DNA from 3 places in the Mesorhizobium sp. M0701 genome. Region 1 is predicted to be linked to each of the others. Evidence: predicted binding sites of a transcription regulator. Region 1 holds the regulator's gene; each other region holds the start of a gene.

What was found. The regulator LexA, encoded in region 1, represses DNA repair genes until DNA is damaged. The targets are predictions, from matches to a motif close to TGTTCNNNNTGTGTTCNG.
Region 2: the regulator LexA is predicted to act here: its motif matches at 2,729-2,746, upstream of NKI24_RS17055 (YifB family Mg chelatase-like AAA ATPase).
Region 3: the regulator LexA is predicted to act here: its motif matches at 5,025-5,042, upstream of NKI24_RS23740 (PA0069 family radical SAM protein).

What each region holds. Positions count from the first base shown of each region.
Region 1 is NZ_JAMYPO010000005.1:128,781-136,018, forward strand. Features, by position in the region: gene NKI24_RS07225 (ComEC/Rec2 family competence protein) at 1-2,027, shown strand, start outside; gene lexA (transcriptional repressor LexA) at 2,021-2,755, opposite strand; gene kynU (kynureninase) at 3,203-4,450, shown strand; gene NKI24_RS07240 (hormone-sensitive lipase) at 4,549-5,379, shown strand; gene NKI24_RS07245 (molybdopterin molybdotransferase MoeA) at 5,387-6,592, opposite strand; gene moaC (cyclic pyranopterin monophosphate synthase MoaC) at 6,592-7,098, opposite strand; gene trpC (indole-3-glycerol phosphate synthase TrpC) at 7,101-7,238, opposite strand, start outside.
Region 2 is NZ_JAMYPO010000015.1:128,119-135,356, forward strand. Features, by position in the region: gene NKI24_RS17040 (glycosyltransferase) at 128-1,135, shown strand; gene NKI24_RS17045 (GtrA family protein) at 1,144-1,518, shown strand; gene gshB (glutathione synthase) at 1,735-2,676, shown strand; gene NKI24_RS17055 (YifB family Mg chelatase-like AAA ATPase) at 2,839-4,371, shown strand; gene NKI24_RS17060 (malate synthase G) at 4,623-6,794, opposite strand; gene NKI24_RS17065 (hydantoinase/oxoprolinase N-terminal domain-containing protein) at 7,062-7,238, opposite strand, start outside.
Region 3 is NZ_JAMYPO010000028.1:86,903-94,140, forward strand. Features, by position in the region: gene NKI24_RS23705 (tRNA1(Val) (adenine(37)-N6)-methyltransferase) at 1-596, shown strand, start outside; gene NKI24_RS23710 (S49 family peptidase) at 684-1,541, shown strand; gene NKI24_RS23715 (membrane protein) at 1,623-1,808, shown strand; gene NKI24_RS23720 (4-(cytidine 5'-diphospho)-2-C-methyl-D-erythritol kinase) at 1,835-2,737, shown strand; gene moaB (molybdenum cofactor biosynthesis protein B) at 2,724-3,266, shown strand; gene NKI24_RS23730 (phytanoyl-CoA dioxygenase family protein) at 3,300-4,274, opposite strand; gene NKI24_RS23735 (glycosyltransferase) at 4,462-4,965, opposite strand; gene NKI24_RS23740 (PA0069 family radical SAM protein) at 5,117-6,271, shown strand; gene rnhB (ribonuclease HII) at 6,437-7,132, shown strand.

The DNA of each region.
Region 1 (7,238 bases):
TGGTGGCGCTGCTCTGCGCGCTTGGCGTACTTGCCGCCAAGTTCGAGACATGGCGTGTCGGAATGCATATGCTCGGCTCCGAAATCTCGACGCGGCTGACGGGTCGCGTCGTATCGTACGAGCCCATGGCAAGCGGCCGCATCAGGCTGACAATCGATGTGATCTCAACGGCCAGGCCGACACTGCGCTACATGCCGGAACGGGTCCGCGTTTCGGCGATGAAGATACCGGCTGAGCTGACCGCCGGTTCCGAGATCACCGGCTATGTGCGGCTGCTGCCGCCGACCGGCCCGGTGCGGCCCGACAGCTATGATTTCTCCTTCGACAGCTATTTCGCCGGTATCGGCGGCAGCGGCTTTTTTCTCGGCAATCCGAAAATCGTGTCGTCGGGCAGCATGCCGCTTGGCGCGCAGCTTTCTTCCGCGATCGAAGACGCGCGCGAATCCATCGCCGACCATATCCGCAGCCGCATCGGCGGTGCCGAGGGCGAGATTGCTGCTGCGCTGATCGTCGGCGTGCGCGCCGGCATTCCCGAGGAGATCAACGAAGCGATGCGGCGCACCGGCATCTACCACATCATCTCCATCTCGGGGCTGCATATGGCGTTGGTCGCCGGCACCATCATGGCGCTGCTGCGGGGTGCCTTTGCGCTGTTTCCCGATTTCTCATCGCGACGGCCGGTCAAGAAATATGCCGCGGCCGCCGCGCTTTTTTCGATTGCGGCCTACCTCGTCTTTTCCGGCATTGTCGTGGCGGCCGAACGCAGCTTCATCATGCTGGCGGTGATGCTTATCGCCGTGCTGTTCGACCGGGCCGCGCTCACCATGCGCAACCTGGCGATCTCGGCCATCGCGGTCATCCTGGTGTCGCCGCACGAGGTGGTCGGTCCGAGTTTCCAGATGTCCTTCGCCGCGACGGCGGCCCTTGTCGGCGCCTATGCAGGCTGGTCCGATTACCGCGCCGGCAGGGCCACCATGCCGCCGCCGCGGCTGTCGCCGCTACGCTTTGCCACTCGAAAGGTCCTGCTGGGCATGTGCGGTCTGGCGATGACCTCGATCATTGCAGGGAGCGCCACGGCGCTTTTCGCCATATGGCATTTCCAGCGCGTGGCGCCGCTCAGCCTGTTCGCCAATCTGGCCATCATGCCCATCGTGTCACTGGTCGTCATGCCCTTCGCCGTTCTCAGCGCGCTGGCGATGCCGTTCGGTGCGGATGGCCCTTTTCTCTATGTCATGGGCAAGGGGCTGACGGCGATGATCGCCCTGTCCGGGTGGATCTCGGAGCGCTCGCCGATCGATGCGGTCGGGCTGATTTCGCTGAGATCCGTCCTTCTGGTGACGATCGCCCTCGTCATTGCCAGCATGGCGACGACGTGGTTGCGGCTGGCGGCACTTCCTTTTGCGCTCGCCGGCTTGCTGACGACAACGCAGACACGCATACCCGACGTATTGGTCTCGGAGGACGCACGGCTGGTCGCGCTGCCGATCGGCAGCGGTGAACTCGCGGTCAACCGGGCACGCCCGAATGAGTTCACCATCGACAACTGGAAACGCGCGCTCACATCAGAGGCTATCGTCGCGCCGGAAACACCTGGAAAGAACGACCCGCAATTCGACATTGCCGATCCGGCCGACCTACCGCCGGGCATGCCGTTCATTTGCACGGACGGCCTCTGCCTTGCCAGGCATCCATCCGGCGCGATCATCGCGCAAGCCAAGGACCGCGATACTGCGCGGCCAGCCTGCGCCTTTGCCAGCTTGATCGTCATCGACGACGCCACCGCCCATAACCCCTGCTACTACGACCGGCTGGTCCTCGTCGTCACCAAACGGCAACTGGCGCGCGCGGGAAGTGCCGCCGTCTATTTCGATCCACAAGCGGCAACACGCGCCGAGATCCGCTTCGCCGTCGAAAAATCATACCGGCCCTGGCACGTGCAGCGGAAATTTTCACGCGCGGCACGGGGCCTGCCGCCATACCGCCGGGCCGACAACCCCAAAGCCGGCGCCAAGGGCGGAGCTCAGTAGCGGCGGATCAGTCCGACGAGCTTGCCCTGCACCTTGACCCTGTCTGGTCCGAAGATGCGCGTCTCGTAGGCCGGATTGGCGGCTTCCAGGGCGATCGAGGCGCCCTTGCGGCGGAACCGCTTCAGCGTCGCTTCCTCCTCGTCGACCAGTGCCACCACGATCTCACCGGGGCTCGCCGTATCGGCATTGCGGATGATCACCGTGTCGCCGTCGAAAATGCCGGCCTCGATCATCGAATCGCCTTTGACCTCAAGCGCATAATGCTCGCCGCCCATGATCATATCCGGCGGCACCGAAATCGAATGCGTCTGGTGCTGGATGGCGTCGATCGGCACACCGGCAGCGATGCGGCCCATCACCGGGATCGAAACGGCGGCGACGACATCGTCGTCATTTCCGGCTGCGGGCACGCGCGACGATGTCGGCTTGCCTTGCCGAGGGGCGCCTTGCCCAAGACTGCCCTGGATGACACTCGGCGAGAACTTGCGTGCCGCATTGAGGCCGGGGGCGATCGAGTCAGGCAGGCGTAGCACCTCCAGCGCACGGGCCCGGTTGGGCAAACGGCGAATGAAGCCGCGCTCCTCCAGCGCCGTAATCAGCCGGTGGATTCCGGATTTGGAAGCCAGGTCGAGCGCTTCCTTCATCTCGTCGAATGAAGGCGGGATACCGCTTTCCTTCAACCTTTCGTGGATGAACATAAGCAGTTCGTGTTGTTTGCGTGTCAGCATAGCGACCCCCAACAGAATCAGAAAAACAAACCCAGAACAAACACTATCTGTTCCAGTTGTGTTCCGCAACTGTTTAAAGTTTAATGAATGCGTTAAGGCTCGGGAAACAAACGACGTCCCCTACCGGCGTACCGCATTTTCACCGCCGCGAGCCTCATCGCCTTGATTCTGCTTTCGTTTGCGCCCTTCTGGCCTCCTAGAAGGCGGCACTGGCATCGGCCGTCGGTCGGCAAAAGGCACGGAATTGAACCCGTATCGACTGTGCGGTTTGGTCAATGCACCGTGAACGAAACGAACTCAAAACGCCAACCTCGGGTTAAGTCCCGGTTTCCACCGCCTGGTCAGGCTGCTTCTCGCCGGTGGAGCCTTGCTGCGCGCAACCAAGTAATGGAAGAACAGTCGATGCGTGTCCGGCGTTGCGTTGGATCTTGGGGGAGCAGACAAATCATGACAGGAATTCCCGATCTCGTGGCCATAAAGGCGATGGATGCCGCGGATCCGCTGCGCGCGATGCGCGACCGCTTTGTGTTGCCGCAAGGAGTGATCTATCTCGACGGCAATTCGCTAGGAGCTGCTTCACGTGCCGCTTTCGATGAACTGCACAAGGCCGCGACCGAAGAATGGTCGCATGATCTCATCCGCGCATGGAACACGGCCGGCTGGTTCAACATGCCGCTTGAACTTGGCGACCAGCTCGGGCGCCTGATCGGGGCCGCGGCCGGCCAGACAGTGGTCTGCGACACGACATCGGTCAATATCTACAAGCTGCTGCACGCCGCCATGGCCATGCGACCGGAGCGGCAGGTCATCGTCGCCGAGGGCGATAGTTTTCCGACGGACCTCTACATGGCCGAGGGTGTGGTTTCGACGCGAAAAGATACGCTGCTGCGCCTCTCGGGAGTCGACGCGCCGACCATCGAAGAGCTGATCGACGAACGCACCGCTGTGGTGCTGGTCAACCACGTCAACTATAAGTCGGGCGAACTGCGCGACATGCCGGCGCTGACGCGCAGGGCTCAGGAAGCCGGGGCGATGATCGTCTGGGATCTCTGCCACACCGCCGGCGCGATGCCAGTCGAACTCGACAAGGCAAACGCCGATTTTGCCGTTGGCTGCACCTACAAATATCTGAATGGCGGCCCGGGCGCGCCTGCCTTCATCTATGCGGCTGAGCGGCATCTTTCCGACATCCAGCAGCCGCTCACCGGCTGGTGGGGCCATGCACGGCCCTTCGCCTTCGAGCCAGGCTATGCGGCCGGCACCGGCATCCGCCGGTTTCTGTGCGGCACGCAGCCGGTCCTGTCGATGCGCACGCTGAAGGGCGCGCTCGACATCTGGAACGATGTCGACATGACGGCGGTGCGCAAGAAGAGCATCGCGCTGGCGGATCTGTTCATCGAGCTTGTCGAGGCAAAGTGCGGCACTTACGGGCTCACGCTCGAAAGCACGCGCGATGGGGAAAAACGCGGCAGCCAGATTTCATTCATGCATGAGCATGGCTACCAGGTCATGCGCGCGCTGATCGAACGTGGCGTGATCGGCGATTTTCGCGCGCCATCGACCATGCGCTTCGGCTTCACCCCGCTCTATGTCGGCTATGCCGATGTCTGGCAGGCCGTCAAAGTGCTTGAGGACATCCTGCACACCGGTGCGTGGAAGGATGCGCGCTTCGCCATCAAAGCAGCTGTCACTTGAGATTGATGCGAGAGCTGGAATCGTGAGGCTGGCGACGACGCGCCGCGCGATGCTTACGGCTACGCTGCAGGGCCATATGCCAGGGAGGAGGGCGCAGGGTGTTCGAACGTCACATTGCCGATTGGGACAACGCCTATGCCAACGGCGCCAACATAGCCGGCAGCGATCGCTGGCCGGCGGCCTGGATCGAGCCCGCGCGGGTTTTCCGCGACGTGCTTTCGACCGAGGGCAGGGCGCGGCTCGACATGGCCTATGGCGACAATCCACGCAACCGGCTCGATCTTTTCCTGCCGGCCATCAAGCCTAAGGGACTCGTGGTGTTCGTTCATGGCGGCTACTGGATGGAATTCGACAAGAATTTCTGGTCGCATCTTGCCGCTGGCCCTGTTGATCGCGGCTATGCGGTGGCGATGCCGTCCTACACGCTCTGTCCGCAGATACGCATTGGCGGCATCGTCAAGGAGGTCGGCGCGGCGATCGGCAAGGCGGCGGCGACGGTTGCAGGGCCGCTGATGCTGACCGGGCACTCGGCCGGCGGCCATCTTGTTAGCCGGATGGTTACGGCGACGACGCCGCTGGCGACCGAAGTGGTCCGGCGCGTTCGTCATGTGGTGTCGATCTCGGGGGTGCACGATTTGCGCCCGATCATGCGCACCGGCATGAACGAGACGCTGGCGATCGATGAGGCCGAGGCGCAGGCCGAAAGTCCGGTGCTGCTGCGCCCGATGGACAAGGCCCGCCTGACCTGCTGGGCCGGCGGCGGCGAGCGCGCCGAATTCCTGCGTCAGAGCGCGTTGCTGGCCAACATCTGGATCGGCCTGGGTTCCGCGACCAGCTCGGTGGTCGAACCTGACCGGCATCATTTCAACATCATCGACGGTTTGGCCGATCCAGACCATCCGCTGACCCGGACCTTGATTTCGGAGTGAGGCAGGTTCAGCGTAGCATCAGCACGTCGCAGGGGGAGCCCGCCGCCGCGGCAGGCGCGAACGGCGCGCGAACGATCAGCCCGTTGGCATCGGCCAGCATTTTCAGCATCGAGGAGTCCTGGATGCCGAACGGCGTCGCCACGGGCGTACCGGCGTCATCTATGACAACAGCCCGCACATAATCTTGCCTGAGATCATTGGCCGGCATGGCGGCACCGAGCCGTGCCCGACGTATATCCTGCTGAAAGGCGCGGCCGCCGAGCCGCGCCAGCAGCGGCTTCAGGAAGAGCTGAGTGCAGACCAGGCTTGCCACCGGATTGCCGGGCAGGCCGATGCAGCGAATGTCTCCCAGCCGCCCGAACATCAGTGGCTTGCCCGGCCGCATGGCGATCTTCCAGAAATCGAGCGTCATGCCTTGCCCGGTCAGCACCTCATGGACGAAGTCGTGGTCACCGACCGAGGCACCGCCCAGCGTGACGATGACGTTCGCGCCAGCCTTCACGGCCTTTTCAACCAGCGCAGCGATCGCCTCCCTGCGGTCCGGCGCGATGCCAAGGTCGAGCGCGCGCGCACCGACCGACTGTGCGGCAGCGGCGACACCATAGGCATTGGAGGAGATGATCTGGTCGGGGCCAAGATCGCTGCCCGGCGGCAGCAATTCGTCGCCGGTGGCGATGATGGCGACCAGCGGCCGTTTGACCACGCGCACCTCGGGGTGATTGGCCGATGCCGCCAGCGACAAGGCCGCCGGGTCGAGCAGGCGGCCTTTGGGCAGCAGGACATCGCCCTTGGCGAAATCGAGCCCGAGGCGGCGGATGTTGCGCCCCTGCACCGTCCGTTCCGTCACTTCGACGCTGCCGCCACCGAGATCGCGGACGTTCTCCTGGATGACGATAGTGTCGGCGCCTTCGGGAAGCGGCGCGCCGGTAAAGATGCGCACGGCCTGCCGCTGCTGCACCGTTCCGGCAAAGCCGCGTCCCGCCGGCGCCATGCCGACCACCGAAAGCCTTGCCGGTACGGACGCGATATCGGCCGCCCGCACGGCATAGCCGTCCATGGCGGAGGCGTTGAACGGCGGCTGGGTGCGGAGCGCCAGAACCGGCTCCGCCAGCACGCGGTCGGCGGCATCCAGCAGTGCGACGCGTTCGCCCGGCAGCGCTGCTGCGCCGTCCAGCAGGCGCTCGAGCGCCTCGGCAACTGGGACCAGCGCCATTATCGGCCTGCCTCGGTGGCCCCGTCTCCGGTGATCTTGTAGTCGCCGGATTTGCCGCCGGTCTTTTCAACCAGCCTTATGCCGGAGATGACCATGGCGCGGTCGACCGCCTTGGCCATGTCGTAGATGGTCAGGCAAGCGACCGAGACGGCACTCAGAGCCTCCATCTCAACGCCGGTCTTGCCGGTGACACGGGTCAATGCTGTCACCTTCAGGCCGGGCAGCGCGGCGTCCGCCTCGATATCGACAGATATCCTGGTCAGCAGCAGCGGATGGCAAAGCGGGATCAGTTCATGCGTCTTCTTGGCCGCCATGATGCCGGCAATGCGCGCGGTGCCCAGCACGTCGCCCTTCTTGGCGTCGCCGGCGAGGATCATGTCCAGCGTCTCGGGCCGCATCGCGACAAAGCCTTCTGCGACTGCCGTGCGCACCGTCACAGCCTTGTCGCCGACATCGACCATGTTGGCTTCGCCCTGCGCGCCAAGATGGGTGAGGGTGGCCGCCATCCTCAAACGGCCTCTGCCGGCGCCTTGCCCGTCAACAGCAGGCGCGTTGCCGCGGCCACGTCCTGCTGGCGCATCAGGCTCTCGCCGACCAGGAAAGTCGCAATGCCGCTCTGCTCCAGTCGGCGGCAATCGTCGTGCGA
Region 2 (7,238 bases), on a different contig from region 1:
CAGGACCTTTGGAAGGAATACGGTGCGGTTTAAACCTAGCCTTAACAGCTTCAATAAATAGTAAAGCCGCCCGAGCGAGGCCGGCGCTTGAGTGGTCAGGGGCCTCACAGGGCATCCGGAGACGAAAATGCCACAAGAAGTGCGCCATGAGCCGAGCATCGCCGTGCTCCTGCCTTGCTACAATGAAGAGCTGACGATCGGCGAAGTGGTGCGGCGCTTTCGCGAAACGCTGCCTGCCGCCGCGATCTATGTCTACGACAACAATTCGCGCGACCTGACGGCGCTCCGAGCCCGCGCCGCCGGCGCCATCGTGGTGCGCGAGCCGCGCCAGGGCAAAGGCAATGTCGTGCGCCGCATGTTCGCCGACATCGAGGCCGACATCTACCTGATGGCCGACGGCGACGGCACCTATGCGCCGGAGGACGCGCCACAACTGATCAACACGCTGCTGACCGAGCGCTCCGACATGGTGGTGGGCACCAGGCGCGGCGTCGTCAACGACGCCGGCAGGACAGGCCACGCCTTCGGCAACCGCATCTTCAACAGCCTCTACAAACGTTTGTTCGGCTCGGACTTTACCGATATCTTCTCGGGTTACCGCGCCTTCACCAGGCGCTTCGTCAAGAGTTTTCCCGCCGTTTCCGGCGGTTTCGAGATCGAGACCGAAATGTCGGTGCACGCCTCGCAGCTCAAATTGCCGGTCAGCGAGATCGGACTCGACTATGGCCGCCGGCCGGAAGGCTCCTCGTCGAAGCTGTCGACCTTTCGCGACGGCGCGAAGATCCTGTGGATGTTCGCCATGCTGATGAAGGAGACGCAGCCGCTGCGTTTCTTCGGCGCTTTTTCGGTGTTCTTCCTGGCATCAAGCCTGTTTCTGATGGCGCCGGTGCTGATCGAGTTCGCCGAAACCGGGCTTGTGCCGCGCATGCCGACGTGGGTGCTGTCGGTCGGGCTGCTGCTGCTGTCGATGCTGGCGGCGGTGACCGGGGTAATCCTCGATTCGGTGTCGCGCGGCCGGGCCGAGCAGAAGCGCATCTTCTATCTGTCGATGCCTTCCGGCCGCGTCGAACGCGAACGCGCAAGTGCGCTCGCGACTTTGAAGACCGGACCGCGCAAGACCCCGCGGGCGGCTTAGAGCCCTAAATGGGACGCCTCGCCCGCTTCATTGTCGCCGGCGGCATCGGCTTCGTCGCCGACGCGGCGGCGCTTTGGCTGGTGTTGGCGATAGCGCCGCTTGGCCCCTTCGCGGCTCGCATCATCTCGATCGGTTTTGCCCTGTCCGTCACCTGGCTGATCAACCGCCATCTGACCTTCTCGCCTTCCAGCCGCGGCGTCGCGCAAGAGGGCGCCCGCTATGGCGGCGTCGGCATTGCCACCAGCGTCGTCAATTATCTCGTCTATTGCGCCATGCTGTTCGCACTGCCGATGGTGTCGCCGCTCATAGCCCTTGCGGTCGCCTCGCTGGTCGCCATGGCACTGTCCTTCCTCGGCTATTCCAAGCTGGTCTTCGACCGCTGAGAACTATCGCGTCGAGGTCTGCGCCAAGCGAAGCGCAGCCTCATCGTGACCTTGGCCGATTGGCAGAAGCCGCCGATTTCCTTATATCGCTGTCGTCGATGCATCGGCCCGAAAATCGGAATCGATTTTCGGAAAGCACGATGCATGGATTCAAAAAATGTTGGAGCGTACTTTGTGCGTCCAAGTGGATCGCTCCAAGTGCGCCGGAGAGCTGCCATGCCCCTGAAAGTCGCCGTCCAGATGGACCACATCTCCACCGTGTCGGTAGCCGGCGACACGTCGTTTGCGCTGTCGCTGGAGGCGCAGCGGCGCGGCCACCAGTTGTTCCACTACACGCCCGACCGGCTGTCGCTGCGCGACGGCAAGGTGTTTGCCCGTATCGAGGCGATGCAGGTTCGCGACGAGAAGGGCAATCATTATTCGCTGGGCGAAGAAGTCCGCACCGATCTTTCGGAGATGGACGTCATCCTTTTGCGGCAGGATCCACCCTTCGACATGAATTACATCACCACCACGCATATCCTCGAGCGCATCCATCCGAAGACCCTCGTGGTCAACGACCCTGCCTGGGTGCGCAACAGCCCGGAAAAGATCTTCGTCACTGAATTTCCCGACCTGATGCCGGACACGCTGATCACCAAGGACCCGCTCGAGGTCGCAGCCTTCCGCAAGGAGTTCGGCGATATCATCGTCAAACCGCTCTACGGCAATGGCGGCGCCGGCATCTTCCACCTGCACGAGGCCGACCGCAACCTCGCCTCGCTGCTCGAAATGTTCGGCCAGTTGTTCCGCGAACCCTACATCGTGCAGCGCTACCTCAAGGAGGTGCGGGCTGGCGACAAGCGCATCATCCTGATTGACGGCGAGCCTGTCGGCGCCATCAACCGCGTGCCGGCCGAGCACGATTCGCGCTCCAACATGCATGTCGGCGGCCGCGCCGAAAAAACCGAATTGACGGAACGCGAACGCGAGATCTGCGCCCGCATCGGTCCCGCGCTGAAGGAGCGCGGCTTCATCCTCGTCGGCATCGACGTCATCGGCGACTACATGACCGAGATCAACGTGACCTCACCGACCGGCATACGCGAAGTGCAGCGCTTCGGCGGCGCCGACATCGCCAGCCTGTTCTGGGATGCCGTCGAGGAGAAGCGCAACTAGCCTCGCTTCGCGAGCGGCCGCGTTGCAAACCATTGCAGCCGTTGCGCTCAGCTGTTCCCCAAATGTTCTTGCCTTCGCCGGAAATCTGTGGTTGTCTCGGGTGACGCCTTCGCGGCATGATCGCAAAGGCTTGGGGCAAAAGCCTGCATCCGGGGTGAAGACATGGTGGCGCGGGTTCGCACGGTTGCTTTCCAGGGCATCGAGGCCGTGCCGGTCGACGTGCAGGTGATGATCGCGCCGGGCAAGGTCAACATGCACATCGTCGGGCTGGCCGACAAGGCTGTAGCCGAAAGCCGCGAGCGGGTGCAGGCAGCACTTCATGCATCCGGCCTGTCGATGCCGTCGAAGAAGGTCACCGTCAATCTGGCGCCGGCCGACCTGCCCAAGGAAGGCAGCCATTACGATCTGCCGATCGCCCTCGGTCTGATGGCGGCGCTCGGCGCCATTCCGGGCGACATGCTGGCCGGCTATGTCGTGCTTGGCGAATTGTCGCTCGACGGCACCATCGCCGCGGTGGCTGGCGCGCTGCCGGCGGCGATCGGTGCCAACGCCGAAGGCAAGGGCTTGATCTGCCCGTTCGCCTGCGGGCCGGAAGCGGCCTGGGCCGGCAAGGATTTCGACATACTGGCGCCGCGCAGCCTGATCGCCATCGCCAATCATTTTCGCGGCACGCAAGTTCTGTCGCGGCCGGAAGCCGGCATCCATGCCTCGGCGCGCGACCTGCCCGACCTTGCCGACATCAAGGGCCAGGAGACCGCCAAGCGGGCGCTGGAGGTGGCGGCGGCCGGCGGCCACAATCTTCTGATGGTCGGACCGCCGGGGTCGGGAAAGTCGATGCTGGCGCAGCGGCTGCCGTCGATCCTGCCGCCGCTGGCACCCAGGGAATTGCTCGAAGTCTCGATGATCGCCTCGGTGGCCGGAGAACTCGGCGAAGGAAAACTCACAGACCGGCGGCCGTTCCGCGCGCCGCACCATTCGGCCTCGATGGCGGCGATGGTCGGCGGCGGCCTGCGCGTGCGGCCGGGCGAGGCCTCGCTTGCCCATCACGGCGTGCTGTTCCTCGACGAGTTTCCCGAATTCTCGCCGCAGGCGCTCGATGCGTTGCGCCAGCCGCTCGAGACCGGCGACTGCATGATCGCCCGGGCCAATCATCGCGTCACCTACCCGGCGCGTATCCAGCTGGTCGCGGCGATGAACCCGTGCCGCTGCGGCATGGCCGGCGAGCCTGGCTATCGCTGCCTGCGCGGCGACCGCTGCCGCACCGACTACCAGGCGCGCATTTCCGGCCCGCTGCTCGATCGCATCGATCTCAGGATCGAGGTGCCGGCGGTCTCGGCCAGCGATCTGATCCGGCCGGACCGGGCGGAGAAAAGTGCCGCCGTCGCACTACGTGTTGCCCGCGCCCGTACGATCCAGCGAGAGCGCTTCGAGCGGCTCGGCGCGACCTCCGCCACCACCAACGCGCATTGCTCGCCGTCAGTCATCGAGGAGATCGCCATGCCCGACGCCGCCGGCCTGTCGCTGCTGAGGGATGCCAGCGAAAAGCTCGGCTTTTCCGCACGAGCTTATCACCGCGTCTTGAAGGTGGCGCGGACCCTGGCCGATCTCGAGACCAGCGAGACGGTCGGCCGCATCCATCTGGCCGAAGCGATTTCCTACCGCATGAGCTCGGAACGGATGGCACAGGCGGCGTGACGTTCCCCTCCCCCTTGAGGGGAGGGTGGCCGCGAAGCGGCCGGGTGGGGTCGCCGGTGAGACGCTCGGCCTGTCGCATTTCGAAACCGACCGAGGTGCGGAGCGTTGCGATGCTCCTCCTAAGGCGCACCGTCAGAATTGGGTTGGCGCACTGCGTTGGCGACCCCACCCGGCCCTTCGGGCCACCCTCCCCTCAAGGGGGAGGGGGACGCCGGCGCTTACCCTTGGCCGGCGTGCATCGTGCTTTCGGTTCAGCCGTTATCCCGCGCCTTCAGCTCCAGCCGCCGTGCGTGCAGCACCGGCTCGGTGTAGCCGTTGGGTTGCACGCGCCCCTTGAAGACCAGGTCGCAGGCGGCGAGGAAGGCGATGGACTTGTCGAAATCCGGCGCCATCGGCCGGTAGAGCGGATCGCCTTGGTTCTGGCGGTCGACGATCGCCGCCATGCGTTTCATCGTCTCCATGACCTGCTCGGGCGTGCAGACGCGGTGATGGAGCCAGTTGGCGATGTGCTGCGAGGAGATGCGCAGCGTGGCGCGGTCCTCCATCAGACCGACGTCGTTTATGTCAGGCACTTTCGAACAGCCGACGCCCTGGTCGATCCAGCGCACGACATAGCCCAGAATGCCTTGCGCATTGTTGTCGAGTTCCTTCTGGATGTCTTCTGGCGACCAGTTCGGCCGCACAGCGACCGGCACCGACAAGATGTCGTCGAGTTTTGCCTTGGGCCGGCTCTTCAGCGCCGCTTGCACGGCATGGACGTCGACCTTGTGATAATGGGTGGCGTGCAGCGTCGCCGCCGTCGGCGACGGCACCCAGGCGGTGTTGGCGCCGGCCTTGGGATGCGCGATTTTCTCGGCCAGCATCGCCGCCATAAGGTCGGGCATCGCCCACATGCCTTTGCCTATCTGGGCGTGGCCGGCCAACCCACATTCCAGCCCGATGTCGACGTTCCAGGCTTCGTAGGCGGCGATCCAGGCGGCCTGCTTCATGTCGCCCTTGCGGATCATCGGGCCGGCTTCCATCGAGGTGTGGATCTCGTCGCCGGTGCGATCGAGGAAGCCGGTGTTGATGAAGACGACGCGTTCTTTCGCGGCGCGGATCGCCTCCTTGAGGTTGACGGTGGTGCGCCGCTCCTCGTCCATGATGCCCATCTTGATGGTGTTTTTGGGCACGCCGAGCAGCGCCTCGACGCGGTCGAAAATCTCGACGGCGAAGGCAACTTCGTCGGGCCCGTGCATCTTGGGCTTTACGATGTACATCGAGCCGGCGCGAGAATTGGCGCGGCGCCCGTTCACGCCGATGTCATGCAGCGCGATCAGCGCCGTCAGCGCCGCATCCATGATGCCTTCCGGCACCTCGTTGCCGTCGCGGTCCGATATCGCCGGATTGGTCATAAGGTGGCCGACATTCCTGACCAGCATCAGCGAGCGGCCGGGCAAGGTCAGCGTGCCGCCATCGGGCGCGGTATAGGTGCGGTCGGGGTTGAGCCTGCGGACAAAGCTCTTGCCGGCCTTGGTGATCTCCTCCGCCAAGTCGCCCTTCATCAGGCCGAGCCAATTGCGGTAGACCAGCACCTTGTCCTGCGCATCCACTGCGGCGATCGAATCCTCGCAGTCCTGGATGGTGGTCAGTGCCGATTCCAGCACGACATCGGCAATGCCGGCCGGATCGGTGCGGCCGATCTGGTTGTTGCGGTCGATGACGATTTCGATGTGCAGGCCGTTCTTGGTGAGCAGCACGGCTTCGGGGTCGGCGGCATCGCCGCGATAGCCGGCAAACTGTCTGAGGTCGGCAAGCGTGGTGGCGCCGGCACCCTCGCCGAGCCGCAACATGCCGTTGGCGACCGAAAGCCCGTTGACGCCGGCCCATTTGCCTGTGGTGAGCGGCACCGCCTCGTCGAAGAAGCTTTTCACCCAGGCGACGACCTTGGCACCGCGCGCCGGATTGAATTTGTTGCCTCGCTCGGCGCCGGCCGTCTCCGGGATAGCGTCGGTGCCGTAGAGCGCATCGTACAGCGAGCCCCAGCGCGCATTGGCGGCGTTCAGCGCATAACGCGCGTTCATCACCGGCACCACCAGCTGCGGCCCGGCAACCGAAGCGATTTCCGGGTCGACATTTTCGGTGGTCACGCTGAACGCCGGCCCCTCGGGCAGGAGATAGCCGATCTCGCGGAGGAACGTCTTGTAGGCCTCCATGTCGACGGGCGCGCCATTGTCGCGATACCAGCGGTCGAGCTTGTCCTGCATGGCATCACGCTTTTCGAGCAGCGCCCGATTTTTTGGCGAGAGATCATGGACGATCGCCGAAAAACCGTTCCAGAATGCCTCCGCCTCGATGCCGGTGCCCGGCATCGCTTCGTTCACGACGAAATCATGAAGCTCGCGGGCAATCCGCAATCCGGCGATCTCGACGCGATCGGTCATCAGGGCTTCTCCAGACGAAAGGCTAGGCCGGGCCTTTGGCATGTCACGGTGGCAGGGTCAATTCAGCTCAGGGTGAAGGTAGGGCGTTTTCGCTGCCGATCTCCCCCTTGAGGGCCCCTTGTGGGGGAGATGGCCGGCAGGCCAGAGGGGGTCGCCTCGCGTGGAGTGCAACCTCTTCTTTGCACCAAATCGCGTCGCGCTTCATGCGAGGCGACCCCCTCGGTCGCCTTCGGCGACATCTCCCCCTCAAGGGGGGAGATTACGCGCTCACACCGCAATCCTTGGCCGTCCCGACGCCACCGCCACGACATGCGCCTCGATGAACATGCGCTGGCCCTCTACTGTGGAGACGCGGAACTCGCTGGCGATTTCGATCTCGGCGCTGTCGGTGCCAGCGTCCTTCGCCCGTCCAGCGGCAATCGCGCGCACATCTTTCTCCGCTGC
Region 3 (7,238 bases), on a different contig from region 1:
CGGTACTGTCGCGCTGCCCCGCTGCAGAGGCCGTGCTTGTCGAGCGTTCCCCGGAAATGGCGGCCTTCGCCACAACCACGCTTGCCCATCCCGGCAATGCGCATCTCAGCGACCGCGCCTCGGTGCTCGTCGCCGATGTCACGCTGTCGGGCCGGGCGCGAACGGCCGCCGGCCTCGAGGACAACAGCTTCGATTTCGTCATCATGAACCCGCCGTTCAATGCCGCCGAGGATCGCGCGACGCCCGATCCGCTGAGAAAGGCCGCGCACGTCTCGGAGGACGGGCTGTTCGACAGCTGGATCCGCAGCGCGGCCGCGGTGGTCAGGCCGGGCGGCGGGCTGGCCGTCATCGCCAGGCCGGAACAGCTCGGCGCCATCCTCGATGCCATTGCCGGCCGCTTCGGCGACGCCGAGATGCTGGCCGTCCACCCTCGCCCCGAGGCGGCAGCGATCCGCATCGTCGTCCGGGCAATTCTCTGCGCACGCGGCAAACTGTCGATCCGACCGCCGCTGATGCTGCATGCCTATTCAGGCAATGGCCCCTCGGAACGGGCAGAGCTGATCAATAACGGGCTGGCGTCGCTGTTCGGAGACTGATCCATTCTGATTGCCGGCGTGACGGCATTGCCGTTGGCCGGCGAATTCCTACATGCCTCAAGCAAATCGACCGGAGACCGCCCCCTCGTGAAACGCCTTTTCAACCGCCTGCTGCCGAAATCCTGGCGCTCCGCCGTCGTCACCATTCCGGTCATCCGCCTGCACGGCACCATCATGCCCGGCGGCGGCCAGTTCCGGCCGAGCCTGTCGCTCGCTTCCACCGCCGGCCTTCTCGAAAAGCTGTTTTCCTTCGACGCGCCGGCGGTCGCCATCTCGATCAATTCGCCAGGTGGTTCACCGGTGCAGTCGCGGCTGATCTGCAGGCGCATCCGCGACCTGGCGAGCGAGAAGAACAAGAAAGTCCTGGTTTTCGTCGAGGACGTGGCGGCCTCGGGCGGCTACATGATCGCGGTCGCCGGCGACGAGATCTTTGCCGACCCGTCCTCCATCGTCGGCTCGATCGGCGTGGTGTCGGCCTCGTTCGGCTTTCCAGAGCTGTTGAAGAAGATCGGTGTCGAGCGCCGCGTCCACACCGCCGGCCAGAACAAGGCGGTACTCGACCCGTTCAAGCCGGAAAAGAAGGAAGACGTCGAGCGCCTGAAGGCGCTGCAGCTCGAGGTCCACGAGACCTTCATCGATCTCGTCAAGGACAGGCGCGGCAGCAAGCTCAAGGACGATCCCGACCTGTTCACCGGACTTTTCTGGACGGCCAAAAAGGGGCTGGAGCTCGGGCTGGTCGATGCGCTCGGCGACATGCGCAGCGTGCTGAAGAGCCGTTTCGGGCCGAAAACCCAGCTCAAGCTGATCACCGCGCCGCGCGGCCTGTTCGGCCGCTTCGGCCTGTTCGGCTCGAGCTTTTCGGCGCCCGATATCGCCGCCGCCGCGGCAAGCGGCGTCATCGATGCGGCGGAAGAGCGCGCGCTGTGGGCGCGCTTCGGGCTTTGAAAAGCCGGTGAAAGCGTCTAGCATAAATCATCAACCGACCCGACCGGCCGCCTTGCCGGCCTTGCGAGGGAGGAGTTTGACATGCCGCAGATCATTTTCTTCGCCGTCGTCGGCATTGCCGCCTATTTCGGCTACCGCTCCTTCGTCAGGGAAGCCGAGCGTGTGACCGCCAAGGTGCGGCGTACCGAAAAGCAGGCCGCCAACGGTACGATGGGAACATTGGTCAAGGACCCGAAGACCGGCGAATACCGTCTGGCCAAGGATTGACCGTCGTCCCCCTCGCGGCCGAGCCAGTGAACGCCGAGGCCAGCATCCGGGTGTCGCATGCGCACGGCAAGATAAATCTCGCGCTGCACGTCACCGGCCAGCGTGCCGACGGCTATCACACGATCGAAAGCCTGGCTGTGTTCACGCGCTTCGGCGATCGCATCGAAACGGAGCTTGCCGACAGCGATGGGTTTTCCGTGTCCGGCAAATACGCCTCCGCGGTGCCGGTCGACGACAATAATCTGGTGGTGAGAGCGCGCGATGCACTGCGGCGCGAGGCCGGTCCCCAGCACGCACCGGCTGTCGCCATCAGGCTCGAAAAGAACCTGCCGGTCGCGTCCGGTGTCGGCGGAGGGTCGAGCGATGCGGCGGCTGTGCTGCGCGCCCTGGTCCAGACCTGGGGACTTGATGTCGGCGATGCCGAACTGGCGCGGATCGGCCTGTCGCTCGGCGCCGACGTGCCGATGTGCCTCGCAGCCAGACCGCTGATAGCCCGCGGCATCGGCGACGAGCTGACGCTCGTGCCGGGTTTCCCGGCGCTGGGTCTGGTGCTCGTCAATCCCGGCACTGCCGTCTCGACGGCCGACGTGTTCGAGGCGCTTGGCCGCCGCGACAATGCGGGGCTGCCGCCGCTGCCGCGCAACCTCGACTTCCACGGCATCCGCAACTGGCTGGAGATCACCCGCAACGATCTCGAGCCTGCGGCGCGCGCAATCCAGCCCGCCATCGGCAAGGCCATTTCCGTGCTCAACAAGGCCGGAGCCGGTTTTGCCAGGATGTCCGGTTCAGGCGCCACCTGCTTCGGGCTGTTCGAGACCGGCAATGTGGCCAAGCGCGCGGCTGTCGATATTCGCAGCCGCCGTCCCGACTGGTTTGTCGCGGCGACGCGAAGCGTGACATCGGAGGTTGATGCCCATGGCCAGGATTGACGAGAGCCGCCCCTTCGTTCCCGTGCGCATCGCGGTACTGACCGTTTCCGATACGCGCAGCCTCGCCGACGACAAATCCGGGCAGACGCTGGCCGACCGTATCGCCGAGGCCGGCCATGTCCTGGCCGCCCGCGACATCGTCACCGACGACCGCGACAAGATCCGCGACAAGGTCCTGGGCTGGTCGAAGGACGATGCGATCGATGTCGTCATCACCACCGGCGGCACCGGCTTCACCGGCCGCGACGTGACGCCGGAAGCGCTGGAGCCGATCTTCGAAAAGCGCATGGACGGCTTTTCCGAAGTGTTCCACCGCATCTCCTACGACAAGATCGGCACTTCGACGATCCAGAGCCGGGCAACCGGCGGCGTCGTCAACGCCACCTTCGTTTTCGTGCTGCCGGGCTCGCCCGGCGCCTGCAAGGACGCCTGGGACGGCATTTTGAAGCCGCAGCTCGACTATCGGCACATGCCCTGCAACTTCGTCGAGATCATGCCGCGGCTGGACGAGCATTTGCGGCGCGGCTGAGACGAACCGAGGTATCAGCCAAGCGACCTCGGTTTAGCGAATGACCGGCTCGCCGTGAAAACGCCGGCGCGAGGGCGGCGAGACGCCGAAGCCAACCTCCATCATCAGCCGCGGCGTGCGCGTCGGCACGGTGCCCATATGGAAGCCGAACGGATCCTCGACAAAGCCGAGGCCGGCCGGCCCGGTCAGCGTGACCGGGCTCTGCTCGCCGTACACGCCCAGCACCTCTTCCGCCGAATGGCCGACCAGCAGCGTCAGCTGATGCTTCAGGATGCGGCGGTTGTGGGAGCCGCGGACATAGACATGCGGCCCGGTGTCGGCGTCGACCGGCACCAGGTAGAAAAAGAACTTCAGCATGCGCCAGTCGTCGAGGTCGAAATGGTATTTGCCGAGCGAGGCCATGTTCTTGTCGGCGTCCGAGACGCCACCGGTCGGAAAGCTCCACCAGACGCGGGTCGTGATCAGCTTGGCCTGGCTGCCGAGATAGTGTGCCGCGACGTCGAGAAGCAGCGGATCGCGCTGCACGGCGACCGCAGCGCTGCAGTCGAGGACCCGCTCGAAATAGTGACCACTGAGCAGCGGGCGGCCGAAATGCTTTTCGGCATCGGCGTGTTTTTCGGGCAGGAATTCCAGCCGGCGGTCGAAATTGCCGAAGCATGGCGTGCGCTCGGCGAAGCGGGCGATCTCCTCATGGACGGCGGCCGGCAGCATCAGGCCCGAATAGAGCCCCTCCGTCCGCAGCGCGCCGACGACGGCATCGCGGTCAACGCCGGCGAACATCGTTTCACCGACATTGCGCGCCGGCGGAACCGGCTTCGCACCGCGCCAGTGCAGGCGCCGCGCGGGCATGGTGCGGGCCAGCATGAACATCGGCAGCCATGCCGGATTCTCGCGAAGGTCGGAAAGATAGGTCGGGATGCGGGCGGCGATGCGGCGCAGCGTACCGCCGTTGCGTGCGATCGCCTCGAGGCTTGCAGCGCCGGACTTGTCAGGGCTTGAAAGGGTCATCGGGGTCCTCAAAATGTCGAGGGAACAGCATCGACGTTAGTCGTCGCCACTCCGGCACACCCCAAACCCTATTCGCCCATATCGCCGGGAATGGTAACCCCCGGCCAGATTTTGTGCAATGCACAATAAACGACGACCCGCCAGAAAATTTGCTTGGCGGAGTTCCCACAACCGGCACGGTAAGCCGTCACTTCCGCGGCGCGACCCAGATCTCGGCGTGGAGCCTCCTGGTCGCCAGGCCGCGGGCGATCGCTTCGGCGCTGCGGGCGTTCTTCGACAGCGCCGCGGCCTGACGCTTGCTGATCACCAGGCCTTCGGCGAGAGCGCGATTTCCGGCAAAGACACGCGACAGGAACGGCGCGCGGCTGCCGCGTGCCCGCGAGAACCGCGCCGCCATGGTTTGCCTGGCGGTATGCGCGACGACCTCGTCGATCCAGCCCTCTCCCAGCCGCGCGCCCGGTTCCAGCAAGAGCAGCCAGTCGCCCTTGGCCTGCCTGATGCCGGCGGCGATGCCGCCGCTGACATAGTGGCAGCCGGCATGTTCGGCGACGCGGTGCGTCTGATCGGTCGAGCCGGTGTCGCAGACGAGAACGTCGCGCACCACGCCTTCAACGGCGCCGCCGATCAGCGAGGCGAGCGTGCGGGCAAGGCCCTCCTCGTCGTTCAGGGTTTCGATCAGGACGCTGAGCATGTTTAGCCGAATAGCGGAAAGCGGTGGGCAGCGCCAGTTTTTGCGGCGCGTCGCGAGAAAGTTCTTGCTTTGTTCTCATCAATGCGATAGGAATACATTCATGAGCAGAGCGATTCGACAGCGGGCGGACAGTCCCTGGGAAAGGGCCAAAATGGAACAGATCGTGCGTGCCGACATTGCAGCCTTCGGCGCTGGCAGGGCCGAGATGGCGAATGCGATGATCGAGCAGAGCGGCATGCGCGTCCGTCCCGACCGCAATCGCGGCAGGTCGGCGGGCATCAATCCGTCCGGCCGTTTCGAGCCGGTCAGCCGGCACGTGTTCGACGACGGCTGGAATTCGCTGGAGGAGCTGCCGCCGTTCAAGACCGAGGTACAGGTCGAGAAGCCGCGCACCATCATCACGCGCAACGAATCGCCCGACATCTCCTTCGACCGCTCGATCAACCCCTATCGTGGCTGCGAACATGGCTGCGTCTATTGTTTCGCGCGGCCGACGCACAGCTTCATGGGGCTGTCGCCGGGGCTGGATTTCGAATCGAAGCTGTTTGCCAAGCCGGATGCGGCGCGGCTGCTCGACAAGGAATTGTCCAGGGATAATTACCAGCCGCGCACCATCGCCATCGGCACCAACACCGATCCCTACCAGCCGATCGAGAAGCAATACCGGATCATGCGCGAGATCCTCGAAGTGCTGGAGGCGCGCGGGCACCCGGTCGGCATCGTCACCAAATCGGCGCTGGTGACGCGTGACATCGACATTCTGTCGCGCATGGCCGAACGCGGGCTGGCCAAGGTGGCGTTGTCGGTGACGACGCTTGACCGCATGCTGGCGCGCACCATGGAGCCACGCGCGTCGACGCCGACCAAGCGGCTGGACGCGATCAGGCAGCTTTCAGACGCCGGCATTCCGGCCTCGGTGATGGTTGCGCCGATCATCCCCGGACTGACCGACCCGGAGATGGAGCGCATCCTCGATTCGGCGCAGGCAGCGGGGGCACGTGAAGCCGGCTATGTGCTGCTGCGCCTGCCGCTGGAGGTCGCGCCGATCTTCAAGGACTGGCTGCTGCGCCATTATCCCGATCGTTATCGCCACGTCATGTCGCTGATCCGTTCGATGCGCGACGGCAAGGACTACGATTCGGAATGGGGCAAGCGCATGAAAGGCTCCGGCCCCTATGCCTGGCAGATCGGCCGGCGTTTCGAGATCGCTGCCAAACGGCTCGGCCTCAACGCCGAGCGGCGCTCGCTCAGGACCGACCAGTTCGTCCCCGCCGCCAAGGCAACCGAGCAGCTGATGCTGCTGTGACAAAGCGTCTCGCGCCAGCCGGTTGAAACGGCCGGCAACAGGCAAAAATCCCGTCCGGCCTGTCCTGTCCCCGGGCTTGCAGACGGTAGCCCCTCCTGGTCCGGTGCCCCGCCCGACCCGGAGGGACTTGCGGAGAATCGGAGCCGATGCGAACCTCGCCGCACCATGGCTCGCCCGCGTTCCGATTCTCCGCTTCTCTTCGAAATTGTCGAGAAACCCGACTTCTCGTTCGAGACGAAGGCGATGGCCGAAGGCCTGTGGCCGGTGGCGGGGATGGACGAGGCCGGCCGCGGTCCGCTCGCCGGGCCGGTGGTGGCTGCAGCGGTGGTGCTCGATCCCGCCAACATCCCCGACGGCCTCGACGATTCCAAGCGGCTGACGCATTTGCAGCGTGAGGCGCTGTTCCTGAAAATCCTCGGCTCCGCGCTCGCCGTATCGATGGCGTCGGTCAGCGCCGAAGGCATCGATGCCTCCAACATCCTCAAGGCCAGCCTGGAGGCGATGCGCCGTGCAGTGGCCGGCCTGTCAATCCGGCCGAAGCTGGCACTGGCCGACGGCCGCGATGTGCCGCCCGGCCTGCCCTGCGAGGGCAAAGCACTGATCAAGGGCGACCAGCGCTCGCAGTCGATCGCCGCAGCCTCGATCGTCGCCAAGGTGTTGCGCGACCGCATGATGTGCGGCTGCGGCAGCCATCATGCGCGTTACGGCTTCGAACTGCATATGGGCTACGCCACTGTCCGCCATCGCACGGCGATCGATCTGCACGGGCCGGTGGCGCGGCTGCACCGCGCCTCCTTCGCGCCGTTCCGGTTCGGCGGCACCGAGGTGCTGGAGGAAGAGGGTTTTTCGGGCCTGGATTGAGCGATTCGGCTAGGTGTGATCTCCCCCCTCGAGGGCTAGGGCATATACACATCTCGCAGAGCCCATCCATCGGCACAGGCACGGAAGTAGGCCAGGCCGTTGTAGA